Regions from separate parts of the Streptomyces sp. NBC_01445 genome, predicted to be linked through region 1. Evidence: riboswitches for the same ligand, from Rfam matches in the RefSeq annotation. Region 1 holds a riboswitch; each other region holds the start of a gene.
What was found. Region 1 has a riboswitch for cyclic di-AMP ahead of OG574_RS25310 (M23 family metallopeptidase). Riboswitches for the same ligand answer to the same signal wherever they lie in the genome.

Region 2: linked by a shared signal. The riboswitch ahead of OG574_RS37980 (C40 family peptidase) and the one ahead of OG574_RS25310 (M23 family metallopeptidase) in region 1 are both predicted to bind cyclic di-AMP.
Region 3: linked by a shared signal. The riboswitch ahead of OG574_RS15645 (M23 family metallopeptidase) and the one ahead of OG574_RS25310 (M23 family metallopeptidase) in region 1 are both predicted to bind cyclic di-AMP.

The regions. Positions count from the first base shown of each region.
Region 1 covers NZ_CP109485.1:5,539,192-5,544,417, forward strand. The annotation lists gene mgtA (magnesium-translocating P-type ATPase) at 1-586, opposite strand, end outside; gene OG574_RS25295 (tellurite resistance TerB family protein) at 765-1,220, shown strand; tRNA gene OG574_RS25300 (tRNA-Met) at 1,272-1,345, opposite strand; gene OG574_RS25305 (PP2C family protein-serine/threonine phosphatase) at 1,545-2,651, shown strand; cyclic di-AMP (ydaO/yuaA leader) riboswitch at 2,911-3,056, shown strand; gene OG574_RS25310 (M23 family metallopeptidase) at 3,068-4,120, shown strand; gene OG574_RS25315 (aldo/keto reductase) at 4,244-5,188, shown strand; gene OG574_RS25320 (PrsW family intramembrane metalloprotease) at 5,196-5,226, opposite strand, start outside.
Region 2 covers NZ_CP109485.1:8,328,266-8,333,491, forward strand. The annotation lists gene OG574_RS37955 (8-amino-7-oxononanoate synthase) at 1-900, shown strand, start outside; gene OG574_RS37960 (DUF397 domain-containing protein) at 884-1,120, opposite strand; gene OG574_RS37965 (helix-turn-helix domain-containing protein) at 1,130-2,011, opposite strand; gene OG574_RS37970 (ATP-binding protein) at 2,284-2,718, shown strand; gene OG574_RS37975 (DUF6328 family protein) at 2,740-3,297, opposite strand; gene OG574_RS37980 (C40 family peptidase) at 3,404-3,877, opposite strand; cyclic di-AMP (ydaO/yuaA leader) riboswitch at 3,881-4,058, opposite strand; gene OG574_RS37985 (hypothetical protein) at 4,412-4,720, opposite strand; gene OG574_RS37990 (ATP-dependent Clp protease proteolytic subunit) at 4,728-5,226, opposite strand, start outside.
Region 3 covers NZ_CP109485.1:3,431,694-3,436,919, reverse strand. The annotation lists gene OG574_RS15655 (M16 family metallopeptidase) at 1-741, shown strand, start outside; gene OG574_RS15650 (M16 family metallopeptidase) at 738-2,123, shown strand; cyclic di-AMP (ydaO/yuaA leader) riboswitch at 2,320-2,475, shown strand; gene OG574_RS15645 (M23 family metallopeptidase) at 2,489-3,277, shown strand; gene OG574_RS15640 (GntR family transcriptional regulator) at 3,539-4,225, shown strand; gene OG574_RS15635 (HPr family phosphocarrier protein) at 4,419-4,700, opposite strand; gene OG574_RS15630 (bifunctional acetate--CoA ligase family protein/GNAT family N-acetyltransferase) at 4,878-5,226, shown strand, end outside.

The DNA of each region.
Region 1 (5,226 bases):
CGTCCGTGGGCAGGTCCACGGGCCGCTTGTCGACGGGCACCGACTCCCCGGTGAACGCGGCCTGTTGCACGGTCAGGCCCTGCGCCCGCAGGAGGCGTACGTCGGCGGGGACCAGGTCGCCGGGACCGAGCAGCACCACGTCGCCGGGCACCAACTGGCTTACGGGGGCCTCGTGTTCGGCCGGTGGGGCGCTCTCGTCGTCGCCGGGGCGGCGCAGCACGGTCGCCGTCGTCGCGACCAGGTCGCGCAGGCCCGCCATGGCGCTGTCCGCGCGGCGCTCGCCGGCGGAGCGCAGGCCGCAGCTGACGGCGACCAGGACGAGGATCACGCAGGCGGTGCCCCAGGCCGCGACGGTCGCCGAGACGAGGCCGAGGCAGAGCAGGACGCCGGTGAACGGGTCGCGCAGGCTGCGGGCGGCCAGGCGGGGCCAGGACAGGGGACGCGTATCCGGCAGGACGTTCTCGCCGTGGCGGGCGAGGCGCCGCTCGGCCTCCGCCTCGGTGAGGCCGCGCGGGCCGCTGTCGAGGGAGCGCAGGAGCTGGAGGGTCGTACGGCCGGGGTCCGTCTCCGGGGCTGTGTCGGTCACTCTCGGGCGCCGTCAGGGATTCTCGGGTGTCGTCACCGTCGTCTTCTCCCGTTCATCGGACCGCGAAAGGCTCCCCGGCAATGGGTTCGAGCCTTCAGTTTAGGGGCGGAACTTCTGCCGCCCTCCGCTAGTTTCTACAGAGCTGTAGAAGATCAGTACGTGTCGATCGAGGAGAGTCATGGCCCTGTGGGATCGCTTCAAGGAGTCCGCGTCGACGATGCAGACGCAGCTCATGGCGAAGAAGAACGACCTGAAGAGCGGCGCCTTCCGTGACGCGAGCATGGCGATGTGCGCGCTGGTCGCCGCGGCCGACCGGAACATCGACCCGGCCGAGCGCAGCCGCGTGGCCCAGCTCATCTCCACGAACGAGGTGCTGCAGAACTTCCCGGCGGACCAGCTCCAGAGCCGCTTCGACGCGAATCTGAACAAGCTGACCGCCGACTTCGACTTCGGCAAGGTCAGCGTCCTCCAGGAGATCGCCAAGGCGAAGAAGAAGCCCGCCGAGGCGCGCGCGGTCATCCAGATCGGCATCGTCATCGGCGGCGCGGACGGCGACTTCGACAAGGCCGAGCAGGCCGTCGTCCGCGAGGCCTGCCTGATGCTCGACCTGCCCCCGCACGAGTTCGACCTGTAGGCGGATACACCGAAGGCCCGGAACCATTGGTTCCGGGCCTTCGGCCTTCAGTAGCGGGGACAGGATTTGAACCTGCGACCTCTGGGTTATGAGCCCAGCGAGCTACCGAGCTGCTCCACCCCGCGTCGGTAAACACGACTCTACGCCATTGCGGCGACAGAACGCGAATCGGTTGCCCGGCGTTCCATGGTCCGCCGCCTCGGGCCCCTTTCACCCGGTCGGTCCCGCCAGGTCGCCCGCCGCCTTTTGCAGGGGAACCCTGGGGTGGGGCCCGACGACGTGCGCAGGCGCGGGACCGACGCGGACGGTGGCGGGAGACGAGCGGTGGGGCAGCGAGGAGGACACGGGCGAGAGGCGGAGCAGGGCCTGTCCCGGGCCCGGTTCTTCGTACGTCTGCTGCCCGTGCTGCTCATCGTGGTCGGGGCGATCTACGACTACGTCACGCCGTCGACGTTCACCGGCGTGCCCCTCTTCACCGCCGCCCCGCTGGTCGCCGCCCCGTTCTTCTCGCCCCGCGGCACTTTCCTGACCGGCCTCGCGACCGTCGCCGTCGTACTCGGGGTGCATCTCAGATACACCCGCAGTTACGACACCGATGCCATCACCGAACTCGTCACGGTCGTCACCGTCGCCGTCCTCGCCTGTGTCATGAACCGCGTCGTGCGGCGGGGCAGTGAGCAGCTCACCTCCGTGCGCCAGATCGCCGAGGCGGCCCAGCGCGCCGTCCTGCCCGAGCCAGCGGAGCGCATCGGCGGCCTGGAGATCGCGGCCCGCTACGAGGCGGCCCAGGAGGGGGCCTTCATCGGGGGCGACCTGTACGCGGTGCAGGACACCCCGCACGGGGTGCGGCTCGTCGTGGGCGACGTACGCGGGAAGGGCATGGGCGCGGTGTCCGCCGTGGCCGTCGTCATCGGCGCCTTCCGGGAGGCGGCCGAGCAGGAGGCGACCCTGGAGGCGGTCGCGCAGCGCCTGGAGCGGGCGCTCGCGCGGGAGGGGCTGCGGCGCAACGGCCTCGACGAGTCCGAGGGTTTCACCACGGCCGTGCTCGCCGAGATCCCGCACGGCAACGCCCTCGTACGGGTCATCAACCGCGGCCATCCGGAACCCCTGATCCTGGGCGGCGACGGGGCGCTCAAGGTCCTGTCACCGCCGGAGCCCGCGCTGCCGCTCGGGATGGGTGGCCTCGGCAGCTGGCCCGACCGGGCGTCCGAGACGGAGTTCCCGTCCGGGGCGACGCTGCTGCTCTACACCGACGGTCTCTCGGAGGCGCGCGACGCGGAGGGCACCTTCTACGACCCCGCGGCCCGGCTCGCGGGGCGGATGTTCTCGGGCCCCGATCCGCTGCTGGCCGCGCTCACCGCCGAGGTCCGCCGGCACACCGGGGGCGGCACGACGGACGACATGGCGCTGCTCGCGGTGAGGCGGCCGTGAAGCAGCAGTGAAGCAGCCGTGACCGCCGCCTTCACCTTCCGTAGTCGAACGGCGTCGCTGCGCATAACATTTGACAAACCGTCAGATGAGCGGCCCGCTCCGACGGCCGGTCAACTCGCCCGATTCCGCCCGCTCGTGCCCCGATAAGTCCAGGCCAAAGGCGTTAACGATCAGTCGGAACGGCTTGGAATCGGACCCCGGTGTCTATTAACGTTCGATAACGCAGCGCGGTCGTCCCAGCCGTCACAAGAGATGGCTCCGTGCGCACGCGCCTAATCCCGCAAGGGAGCCGGGGAACCACCAACTTGGGGTGAATCGGACGTCTTTCCTTGCGGAAGGCGTCGGTAGGAGACCTTCCTGCTCCGAACCCGTCAGCTAACCCGGTAGGCGAGAAGGAAGGAAAGGAGCGCGCCCCCGTGGCGTCCAACCGGCCTGCCCCAGAGTTCTCCTACGCGCCGATCGACGAAGAGTTCGGCGAAGCGGACGAGCGGACCTGGGACGAGTGGAATCCCACCGAGGAGTCCGTCCGCCCCGTACGCGGCAGGCACCGCGTAGCCAAGCAGCGCGGCGGTCTCGCGCGCAGCTCCACAGTTCTCGGGGTCGGCGTGATCGCGGCCGTCGGCGCGGGCGGCATCGCCACCGCGCAGGGCGGCAAGCCCCCCGTACACATCTCGATGCCCGACCTCTCGGCCGTCAAGGACTCGCTGCCCGACGCCAAGTCGCTGCCCGGCGTGGGCGCGCTGATATCCGACGGTTCGGACGACGACTCGTCCGGCGCCGACGCGGCCCCGCTGACCGGCGCCGGCATCACCACCGCGGACGCCGAGCAGGGCACGACCGCCGGTGAGGCCCTGCGCGCCCGCATCATGCAGCAGGCCGAGCAGCAGCAGGACCAGGCCGCCGACGCCGAGGCCGCAGCCGCCGAGGAGGCCGCCGCGAAGAAGGCCGCCGAGGACGCGGCCAAGGAGCAGGACGCCGCGTCTGCGAAGGCCGCCGCCGAGAAGAAGAAGGCGGAGGAGGCTGCGAAGAAGAAGGCCGAGGCCGAGCGCCTCGCCAAGCTCGCCAAGAGCTTCACGCTGCCGGTCGCCTCCTACACGATCACCGGCACCTTCGGTCAGCCCGGCTCGATGTGGTCCTCCGGCTATCACACGGGTCTCGACTTCGCCGCTCCCACGGGTACGCCGCTGAAGGCGATCCACTCCGGCACCGTCAAGGAAGCAGGCTGGGCGGGCGCGTACGGCTACCGCACCGTCCTTGAGCTCCCGGACGGCACCGAGCTCTGGTACTGCCACCAGTCGTCCCTCAACGTCAGCGCCGGCCAGAAGGTGACCAGCGGCGACGTCATCGGCCGCGTCGGCGCCACCGGCAACGTGACCGGGCCGCACCTCCACCTGGAGGTCCACCCCGGCGGCCAGGCGACCGGAGTGGACCCCGCGCCGTGGCTGCGCTCCAACGGCCTGACCATCTAAAGGCTCGTAACCCGGCTCGTAACCCTCCGAACCCCGGTGGTCCTGACGGCAACCCCCCGACGTCAGGGCTGCCGGTCGGCCATGCCCGGAATATCTTGCTCCGTATCGGTGTTCCGACAGGCCATGACTTCTCTTCGCAAGCTTGGCTCGTCAGACCTCGAGGTGTTCCCGCTCTCCCTCGGCGGCAATGTGTTCGGCTGGACCGCCGACGAGGCGCAGTCCTTCGCCGTGCTCGACGCGTACGTCGCCGCCGGCGGCAACTTCGTCGACACGGCCGACGCGTACTCGTCGTGGGTTCCGGGCAACAAGGGCGGCGAGTCCGAGACCGTCATCGGCAAGTGGCTGGCCGCGCGCGGCAACCGCTCCGATGTCGTCATCGCCACCAAGGTCGGCGCCCACCCCGACTTCAAGGGCCTGTCCGCGAACACCATCAAGTCCGCCGCAGACGAGTCGCTGCGCCGCCTCGGCACGGACTACATCGACCTCTACTACACGCACTTCGACGACCCGTCCGTGCCGGTCGAGGAGATCATCACCGCCCTCGACGAGCTGGTGAAGTCCGGCAAGGTGCGCGCCATCGCCGCGTCGAACCTGACCCCGGAGCGCCTCCAGGAGTCCCTGGACTTCTCCGACCGCGAGGGCCTCGCCCGCTACGCGGCGCTCCAGCCGCACTACAACCTCGTCTCGCGCGACACCTACGAGGGCCGGCTCCAGGAGGTCGCCTCGCGCAGCGGTCTCGCCGCCGTCCCGTACTACGCCCTGGCGTCCGGGTTCCTGACGGGCAAGTACCGGCCGGGCACCGAGGTCGACAGCCCGCGGGCCGCGGGCGCGGGCCGGCACCTGCAGACCGAGCGCGGCGTGCGCGTCCTCAAGGCCCTCGACGAGGTGGCGCAGGCGCACGGCGCCGAGGTCGCGACGGTCGCCCTCGCCTGGCTCGCGTCCCGCCCGACGGTGGCTGCGCCGATCGCGTCCGCCCGCACCGTGGAGCAGCTGCCGGCGCTGGTGGCCGTGGCCGACCTGGAGCTGACGGACGCGGAGCTCTCGAAGCTCACGGAGGCGTCCGCCTGAGGCGTACTCAGTAGCGGTACGGGTTGTACGCGTTGTGG
Region 2 (5,226 bases), 2.8 Mb from region 1:
GCGTTCTGCGGCTTCGAGGCGGCACTCGTCCTGTCGTCCGGCTACGCGGCCAACCTCGCCGCCGTGACCGCGCTCGCCCCGCACGGCTCCCTGATCGTCTCGGACGCGAGCAATCACGCCTCCCTCATCGACGGCTGTCGGCTCGCCCGCGGCGCCACGCAGGTCGTCCCGCACGCCGACCCGGGCGCCGTCCGTAAGGCCCTCGACACGCATCAGGGGCAGGCGGTCGTCGTCTCCGACTCCGTCTTCTCGGTGGACGGCGACGCCGCTCCACTGGCTGAACTGGCAGGAGTGGCAAGGGAGTTCGGGGCCGGCCTGATCGTCGACGACGCACACGGACTCGGCGTGCTCGGTGACGGCGGCAGGGGCGCGCCGCAGGCGGCGGGGCTCTCGGGCGCCGACGACACCGTCGTCACCGTCACCCTCTCCAAGTCGTTCGGCAGCCAGGGCGGCGCCGTCCTCGGTCCCGCCCGGGTGATCGACCATCTAGTCAACACCGCACGGACGTTCATCTTCGACACGGGCCTCGCGCCCGCGGCGGCCGGCGCCGCACTCGCGGCCCTGCGCCTGCTGCGCCGCGAGCCCGAGCGCGCCGACCGGGCGCGCGCCGTGGCCTCCTCGCTGCACGAACTCCTCACTGCCGAGGGGCTCCAGGCCGTTCGACCGGACGCCGCCGTCGTCTCCGTGCGCGCGCCGTCCCCCGAAGAGGCCGTGCGCTGGGCGGCCGACTGCCGCGAAGCCGGCCTCGCCGTCGGCTGCTTCCGGCCGCCGTCCGTGCCGGACGGCATTTCACGGCTGCGGCTGACCGCCCGCGCCGACCTGACCGACGATCAAATCGCCGAGGCCGTACGGGTGATCAGCCGCAACGCTCCCGACTCGGCGTTCACCGCAAGGAGCTGAGGAACCCCTCCCAGGCGGAGGGCGAGAACAGCAGGGCGGGTCCGGCCGTGCGCTTGGAATCGCGCACCGCGAGGAGTCCGGCCGAAGGGCCGTGGTGCAGCGGAGCCGTCTCGACGCAGTTGTTCATTCCGGTGCTTCGGCTGCTTCGCCGCCATGACGCGTCGTGCAGAGAGGTGCTGGGAACCGCGGCGGATGGTACGTACCGAGGCAGAGCTGACATGGTGCCTCCTTACGTGCGTTCACTGTCCGGTGGGGGGTGCGCTCCGGCGATCCCGGTGATGAAATCCAGTGAGTCCCCGGGCGAAAGGGCGTGGATCCGAAGGGCGTCGAAGGCGTCCGTGTACGCCTTGAGGTCTTCTTTCCGCTCGAGGTAGAGGCTACTCGTCAAATGGTCGAGAACTACTACGTCCAGATCAGAAGTGTTCGGAAATGAGAACACAACGAAAGGGCCGGTTAGTCCGACATGCTCCCCCGCGGTGAACGGCAATACCTGTAGCCGCACATGGGGAAGCTTCGCCACGGCGGCGAGATGACGCAGCTGCTCCGCCATCACCCGGGGACCGCCCACCGGCCGCCGCAGCACCGCCTCGTCGAGTACCGCGCTGAGCCGCAGCGGCGACGCCGAACGCAGCACGTCCTGTCGGGCGATCCGCACCTCGACCAGGGCGTCGACCTGCCCGTCCGGCAGCCCGTCGAGCGCGGCCCTGGTTACCGCACGCGCGTAGTCGGGCGTCTGGAGAAGGCCCGGCACGACGGACGTCTCGACCGTCCTGACCCGGCACGCCTGCGACTCCAGGCTGATGAAGTCCCGGTAGGCGGGCGGCAGAAGGCCCCGGTAGGCGTGCCACCAGTGCTGGCCGCCGTCGTCCCCCGACCCGGCCAGCGCGACCAGTAGGTCCCGTATGCCGGGGTCCGTGACCTCGAACGCGTCGAGCAGGAGGCGTACGTCCGACGCTTTCACGCCGCTGCGGCCGGTCTCGATACGGCTCACTTTCGACTGGTGCCAGCCGACGAGCCGGGCCGTCTCGCCACTGGTGAACCCCGCGCGGGCGCGCAGCGCGCGCAGCTCCGCGCCGAGCCTGCGGCGGCGCACCGCCGGACCGTGTTTCATTCTGTCTCCTCGGACCTGCGGCCCGGCTCCTTCCGGCCCGGCGGATCGTGTTCCGAGCCGACGGTAGAGGAAGCCGGCGGCGTACGCCCAAATGCGGTCCACCAACGCAGAGTTCACCGCTTCGAGCGACAGATATATGCATATCTCGGGGGATCGGCTCCACTGGAGGAGCGGGAGTGGCAGTCTGGCGCGAAGCACCAGTCCGGGGGTCGCCTCGAGTCATCCGCCATGTGTCGGATTCAGGCCCCGGCGAAAAAAGGGACGACGTCGCCATGGCAGATCACCAGGAAGCATCCGTCACTCTGCCGAGCGATCCTGCCTCGGTCTCGTCGGCCCGCACATATGTCGGTGACGTACTCGCCGAATGGGGCATGCCGCGGGACGCGGAAACAGCCGACACGGTCCGGCTCATCGTCTCCGAACTCGCCACGAACGCCGTGATGCACACCCGCGGGCAGTCGCCGGTCTTCACCGTCGACGTGCAGCTGGAGCGCGACGAACACCTGCGCATCGGCGTCACGGACAGCCACCCGTGCTACCCGAAGCGGCTCCCGGCCGCCGTCCAGCAGGACAACGGGCGCGGCATGGTGATCATCCGCTGTCTGACCTCCGAGTGCGGCGGAAGCCTGTCGGTCAGGCCCACCCCCGAGGGCGGCAAGACCGTGTGGATCGCCCTGCCGTGGACGGTCCCCGTCCAGTCGGTGTGAAGGCCGGCTGCGGTGGCGCGGCTACGGGGACGGGGTGCCCGTCTTCTCCTGCGCCCGCGTGAGTGAGCGCCGCACCAGACGCGGCAGCACGCCCCACAGGCCCGCACAGACCGCGAACGTGCCCGCCCCGGCCGCGATGCCCGCCGCCCGCCCCGCGGTGACGTCCACGACGAGCAGCACGGACCCGGCCAGGGCGAGCATCAGAACGCCCAGGCCGACCGCGGCGAGCCGCGAGGACATCTGCACGATCTGCGGTTTGGCACCCCGCCCGAAGAGCGCGCGGTGCAGCGCCGCGGGCGCCGTGAACAGCGCGGCGGCGAGCACCGCGAGCAGCAGCGTCGCGATGTACGTCGCGCGCTGCACGCCGTCCAGTGCCGGGAACCTTGGAGTGAACGCCAGCGTCAGCAGGAACGCGAAGAGGATCTGCACGCCCGTCTGGGTGACTCTCAGCTCCTGGAGCAGCTCGCCGAAGTTCCGGTCCGCGCGCTCCAGCGGCGTCTCGTGCCGGTCCCGCCCCACGCTCCTGGGACCTGAGTTGCGTGGGGCATCCTCGTCGCCGGCCGGTCGGTCCTCGTCCATACGACCACGAGTACCCCATCGCGCGGTTCCGAGACGGCCGGGGAGGGCGCGTGCACCCGGTAACGCCTGACGGGCCGCCAGGGCCCCAGGAGCCCGTCAGGTGGCGCTACCGCACGCGCCCGTACCAGACGCTCTTCGTCCAGATCCGCTGGAGCCGCACCACGTCACCGGTCTTCGGCGAGTGCCAGATCCTTCCCTTCCCGGCGTAGATGCCGACGTGGTAGACGCCGCGGCCCGAATGGAAGAAGACCAGGTCACCGCGTTTGCGATGGGACGCGGAGACATGGCGGGTCTTGTTGTACTGCTGGGCGGCGGTACGGGGCAGCTTCTTGCCCACTCGCTTGAACGAGTAGACCGTCAGGCCCGAGCAGTCGAACCTGTGCGGTCCTGAGGCGCCCCACTGGTAGGGGCTTCCCTTCCTTGATGCCGCGATCTGGAGAGCCTTCGTCGCAGGTGGCGAGGCCTCCGCTTCGGGCGTGGCTCCTGGGACCAGCAGGCTGCCGCCCGCTACGGCGAGCGTGAGGGCCGAGGCGGTGCCGGCCCGGGTCAGCAGCGACGGGACACGATTGAGCGCAGTCATGCGCAACCCTTCGTCAGCCGCCTGTGAAGGATGACCTGTCGGATTCGGGCTGGCGAAGTTGCCCGGCCGCGAAGTGCGGCTTCACCCCAAGGGCCGGCCCGGAAAACAGCTCCGGCGGCCCGTCGTGCCTGGGTCCTCCACTCCTGCCGATCCACTTCTGTCGACCTGGCATCCGTACGGCGGCAGGACTCGGCGTCCGCACGGACCGCCCCGCCGCGGCGGCGGGGGCTTGTCGTCGGAAGGGATCTTCACGCACAAACACCGCGAACGCAGAGCGGAATCGGCGTTGTGTGAGTGTCCTCACGAGTGATCCAATCGGGTGGACAGCACACTTCTCCACCCCGGTGCGGGGGTCCCAACGAGCCCCGCACCAGCAGCGGAAGGCGGAATTCCCGACTTCGCGTAGGCGTTCCGCGCAACTTTTCCGGTTCGCATGTGCGAGTACCGGCTACGCCGTATGTGGGTACCTCTTCTGGTCCGTTTCGACCCCGGCCCGGACGGTTCGGATCGATCGCTTCGGTCTTGAACGGACCGTCAATTGACCGACTCCGGCGGCACTGTGACCCGTTGTGTCCTCCTTTCTCCGTCCAGGAGCCGCAAAGCCCGAGCCAGCGTCGTCGCGTGGAGCTCGGCCTCGCCCCGCTGATGCATGAGCGTCAGGGCGTCCCTGAGCGCCGTCGCCCCGCCGACGAGTGCTTGCGCGGCCCGGAGTCCGCCATACGTGTGGTCGCTCCTGGCCGGGTTGATCCTTCCGAGCAGGTCGACCACTTCCAGATAGCGGTCGAGGAGTTCGCACTCGGCGCGCGTCAGCGCGGGCAGCGGGGGCAGCTCGGGCGGCAGCATCGCCGGGTCACCTGGCGCCGTGGCCCGAGCCGGACGGCTTGCGGTTCTCGATGACCCGGTCCACGAGCCCGTACTCCACGGCGTCCTGGGCCTGAAGGATCTTGTCCCGCTCGATGTCGGCGGCGATGCGCTCTCGGCTCTGCCCGGTGTGCCGCGCGAGCAGTTCCTCCAGCTGGGCGCGCATGCGCACCAGTTCACGGGCCTGGATCTCCAGGTCGGTCGGCTGGCCCTGCGCGGGCTCGGTCAGCCCCGGCTGTTGGATCACCACGCGCGCGCCGGGCAGCATGGCCCGCTTCCCCGGCGTCCCGGCGGCCAGGAGTACGGCGGCGGCGGAGGCGGCCTGCCCGAGGCACACGGTCTCGACCTCGCAGCTGACGAACTTGATCGTGTCGTAGATCGCCGTCATGGCGCTGAACGAGCCGCCGGGGGAGTTGATGTACAGCGAGATGTCCCGGTCCGGCGCGGCGTACTCGAGGTGGATGAACTGCGCCATCACATCGTTCGCG
Region 3 (5,226 bases), 2.1 Mb from region 1:
GGCTCCATCCCGCGCCACGACGGCAAGCAGCCCCCGCGCGACGGCGCCCTGCCCGACCTGATCGGTGAGGGCGTGCGCGAGGTCATCGAGGAGGAGGTCCCGGCCCGCGCGCTGATGGCCGCCTACCGGCTGCCGCAGGACGGTACGCGCGCGTGCGACGCGGCCGACCTGGCCCTGACGGTCCTCGGCGGCGGCGAGTCGTCCCGGATCTACAACCGTCTCGTACGGCGCGACCAGACCGCCGTCGCCGCCGGGTTCGGTCTCCTGCGGCTCGCGGGCGCGCCCTCCGTGGGCTGGCTGGACGTGAAGACGTCCGCCGACGTCGAGGTCCCGGTCATCGAGGAGGCCGTCGACGAGGAGCTCGCGCGGTTCGCAGCCGACGGGCCCACCCCGGAGGAAATGGAGCGCGCCCAGGCCCAGTTGGAGCGCGAGTGGCTCGACCGGCTCGGCACGGTCTCGGGCCGCGCCGACGAACTGTGCAGGTTCGCCGTCCTGTTCGGCGACCCGCAGCTCGCCCTGACCGCCGTCCAGCGCGTCCTCGACGTCACCGCCGAGGAGGTCCAGGAGGTGGCCAAGGCCCACCTGCGTCCCGACAACCGCGCGGTGCTCGTCTACGAGCCCACGGCCCCCGAAGAGGCCGACGCGACCGCCGAAGCGTCCAGCACGGACGAGGCCGCGGACGAGACCGTCGGCGAGACCGCAGACGCCATCGAGACCGCAGACAAGGAGGCCGGCAAGTGACCGAGCTCGCGACCATGGACTTCCACCCGCAGCCCCAGGCCGGCACGGCCAGGCCGTGGGCCTTCCCCGCGCCCGAGCGCGGCACCCTCGACAACGGCCTGACGGTGCTGCGCTGCCACCGCCCGGGCCAGCAGGTCGTCGCGGTCGAGATCAACCTCGAAGCGCCCCTGGAGGCCGAGCCCGCCGGGCTCGACGGCGTCGCCACCATCATGGCGAGGGCCTTCTCCGAAGGCACCGACAAGCTCGCCGCCGAGGAGTTCGCCGCCGAGCTGGAGCGCTGCGGCGCGACGTTCGACGCGCACGCCGACCACCCCGGCGTACGGGTCTCCCTGGAGGTGCCCGTCTCCCGCCTGCCGAAGGCGCTCGGCCTGCTCGCCGACGCCCTCAGGGCGCCCGCGTTCGCGGACAGCGAGATCGAACGCCTCGTGCGCAACCGCCTCGACGAGATCCCGCACGAGACGGCGAACCCGGGCCGCCGCGCCGCCAAGGAGCTCTCGAAGCAGCTCTTCCCGGCCACCGCGCGCATGTCCCGCCCGCGCCAGGGCACCGAGGAGACCGTCGCGGCCGTCGACGCGGAGGCCGTACGTGCCTTCTACGACCGGCACGTGCGCCCCGCCACGGCCACCGCGGTCGTCGTGGGCGACCTCGCGGGCCTCGACCTCGACGCGTTGCTCGCGGACACACTGGGCGCCTGGACGGGGAACACGGCCGAGCCGCGCCCCGTACCGCCCGTGACGGCCGACGACACCGGCCGTGTCGTCATCGTCGACCGGCCGGGCGCGGTGCAGACGCAGATCCTGATCGGCCGCGTCGGCGCCGACAAGCACGACCGGGTGTGGCCGGCGCAGGTGCTCGGCACGTACTGCCTGGGCGGCACCCTCACCTCCCGCCTGGACCGTGTCCTGCGCGAGGAGAAGGGATACACCTACGGCGTGCGGGCGTTCGGCCAGGTGCTGCGCTCGGCGCCGGACGGGACGGGCGTCGCGATGCTCGCCATCAGCGGCTCCGTGGACACGCCGAACACGGGTCCGGCGCTCGACGACCTCTGGAAGGTGCTGCGCACGCTCGCGGCGGAGGGCCTCACCGACGCCGAACGGGACGTGGCTGTACAGAATTTGGTGGGCGTCGCCCCGCTCAAGTTCGAGACCGCCGCGGCCGTCGCGGGGACGCTCGCCGACCAGGTCGAGCAGCACCTGCCGGACGACTTCCAGGCGGAGGTGTACCGGCGGCTCGCCGCGACGGGCACCGTGGAGGCCACCGCGGCCGTCGTGAGCGCCTTCCCGATGGACCGTCTGGTGACGGTGCTCGTCGGTGACGCCGCGCAGATCGAGGAGCCCGTCAGGGCGCTCGGCATCGGAGAGGTGACCGTCGTCACGGGCTGACCGTGACCGGTGTGCAACGAGGGGCCCCGGTGGGTGAGATGACCACCGGGGCCCCTGTTTGTCTGAATTGAACCAGTGGTTGCCTGTCTGCCCTGTGGCATGCGCTACAAAAGCCCGGTTCCGTTTGTTGATTGAAAGTTGCCCCGCTTAGCGTCGGTCCGGCTGTCCGCCAGAAGCACGCCGCGCCCGTGGCACCGGACAGTCATCGCCGAGTCCCCCAAGGCGCGAGCCGGGGGAGCCGGGGACCCACCGTCCCTGGGGTGAATCGGACGCCCTTCCCTGAAGGGGGTCCGTAGGAGACCTTCCTGCTCCGAACCCGTCAGCTAACCCGGTAGGCGAGAAGGAAGGAAAGGATCAGCCACCCCATGGCGTTCACCCGTGCGACCGGGAAGCACCGTCGCCCGAGCCGTCTCACGCGCACCACCGCGCAGGTCGCCGGCGTCGCCGCGCTCACCACGACCGGTGTCATCGGAGGCCTCGCCGCCCCCGCCTTCGCCGCCGACGACGCGGCTGTGGAGCAGACCGGCCTGACCAAGGCCATCGCCATCGGTGACTCCCTCGCGGAGCAGATCGACGCGCAGGCCGCCGCCCAGCAGCAGGCCGCCGACGAGGCCGCCGCGAAGAAGAAGGCCGAGGCCGAAGCCGAGAAGAAGGCCGAGGAGGACCGGCGCAAGGCAGCCGCCAAGGCCAAGGCCGAGCGCGAGGCCAAGGAGCGCGCCGCCCGTGCGGCCGAGCGCAAGCGCCTGAACGCCTTCGTCATTCCGGTCACCGGCTCGTACGTGTCCACCGCGTACAAAGCGAGCAGCGGCCTGTGGTCCTCCGGCAGCCACACCGGCATCGACTTCCACGCCGCCAGCGGCACCTCGGTCCACGCGGTGGGCGCGGGCACGGTCGTGGAGGCCGGCTGGGGCGGCGCCTACGGCAACAACATCGTCATCAAGATGAACGACGGTACGTACACGCAGTACGGCCACCTGTCGTCCATCGGTGTCTCCGTCGGCCGGACGGTCACCCCGGGGCAGCAGATAGGCCTCTCCGGAGCGACCGGCAACGTCACGGGCCCGCACCTCCACTTCGAGGCGCGCACGAGCCCCGAGTACGGCTCGGACATCGACCCCGTCGCGTACCTGCGCTCCCACGGCGTGAACGTCTGACCTTCGCCGCGCACCTCGCGAAGACGCACCGAATGCCCCGGCTCACCGAGCCGGGGCATTCGTCGTTCCCGGACCCGCTTGTTCCCGGCCCGCTTCTTCCTGACGCCGGTGTCCAAAAAATATCCATGGATTACGGCCTGCCGTCGGAAATTCGCGCCCGCTGGAATAGAGTCGCTGGACAGGCGAGCTGAACAGACGTCAATCGCGCTGTACGGGCGACTATCGACCGCGTTTCGCGGGGATTAAGGCGGAGGTCGGGGCATGCGCATTCCGGCGCACTCGGTATGCACGGCGATCCGCGACGACATCGTCTCCGGTGTCTACGAGCGCGGCGGCAGACTCACCGAGGAGGTGCTCGCCCGCCGCTACGGCGTCTCGCGCGTCCCCGTGCGCGAGGCATTGCGCACGCTGGAGGCCGAGGGCTTCGTCGTCACCCGCAGGCACGCGGGTGCGTGCGTCGCCGAACCCTCCGCGCAGGAGGCGGCGGATCAGCTGGAGATCCGCATGCTCCTCGAACCGCTCGCAGCGGCCCGCGCCGCGCAGCGCCGCACCGAGGCGCACCTGAAGGTCCTGCGGGGCCTGGTAAGGCTCGGCCAAGAGCGCTCCAGGCGAGGTCAGAGCGAGGATCTGCGCTCGCTGGGCAGTTGGTTCCACGAGACGCTGGCGCAGGCGTCCGGCAGCCCGGGGCTGATCACGATGCTCACCCAGCTCCGCCACAAGATCGCGTGGATGTACACCGTCGAGCAGCCCGCGCGGCCCGCCGACTCCTGGGCCGAGCACGGGGCGATCGTCGACGCCGTGGCGCGCGGTGACGTGGAGCGCGCGCGGGCGCTCACGGCGCAGCACACGGAGCGCGCCGCGGCCGCTCACCGCATGCGCGCCCCCCGTGCGGGTGGCCGTGTGAGGACTTCGCAACATCCCGTCAACACAGTGGGGCTTCAGCATTAACAGAGGCGCCGTATACAAAGAGGGCGGCTCATTTCCAGGGGCTCTGTTTCCGCTGCCCCGGAATTCTGAGAACAGAGCCGCAGAAAGCAAAAGGGTCTGCTCGGAAAATCCGAACAGACCCTTTATGCGGCGCGATCTTCTGTGAGCAGGAGACGGCGCCCAAGAATCGGGAGACCCGGTACAGGGGCCCGTACTAGACGGTCTCGGGAAGCTCCTCGAGCCCCTCGGCGACCAGCTTGGCCAGACGGTCGAGCGCGATGTCCGCACCCTCGACGTCGGAGGCCAGGACGATCTCCTCGCCGCCGCCGGCACCCAGGCCGAGCACCGCGAGCATGGAGGCGGCGTTGACGGGGCTGCCGTCGGCCTTGGCGATCGTCACGGGGACGCCGGCCGCCGTGGCCGCGCGGACGAAGATGGAGGCGGGGCGGGCGTGAAGGCCCTCGGCCCAGCCGACGTTGACGCGGCGCTCAGCCATGTGATGCTGCCCTTCAGGATTCTCACAGTTGTCTAGACCAGTCTGCCACATCGGTGGACGTGCCCGATGTGAGCCCTGCGTACCGCCCGCACACGCCCGTCGGCCCTCACAGAGTGCCTTCGGCCCGCTCGCGCCGCGACCCGTACGACTGTCACCGCTGCGCCGTACGCTGGCCCCATGCAGACCCCGTCGGACCGGCACGCATACCCCGCCCACTGGGAAGCAGACGTGGTGCTGCGCGACGGCGGCACCGCGCGCATCAGGCCCATCACCATCGACGACGCCGAGCGGCTCACGAGCTACTACGAGCAGGTCTCCGACGAGTCGAAGTACTACCGCTTCTTCGCGCCGTACCCGCGTCTGTCCGCCAAGGACGTCCGCCGGTTCACCCATCACGACTACGTGGACCGGGTGGGTCTCGCGGCCACTGTGGGCGGCGAGTTCATCGCGACTGTCCGCTACGACCGCATCAACGCCCAGGGAATGCCCGCCTCCGCCCCCGCCGACGAGGCCGAGGTCGCCTTCC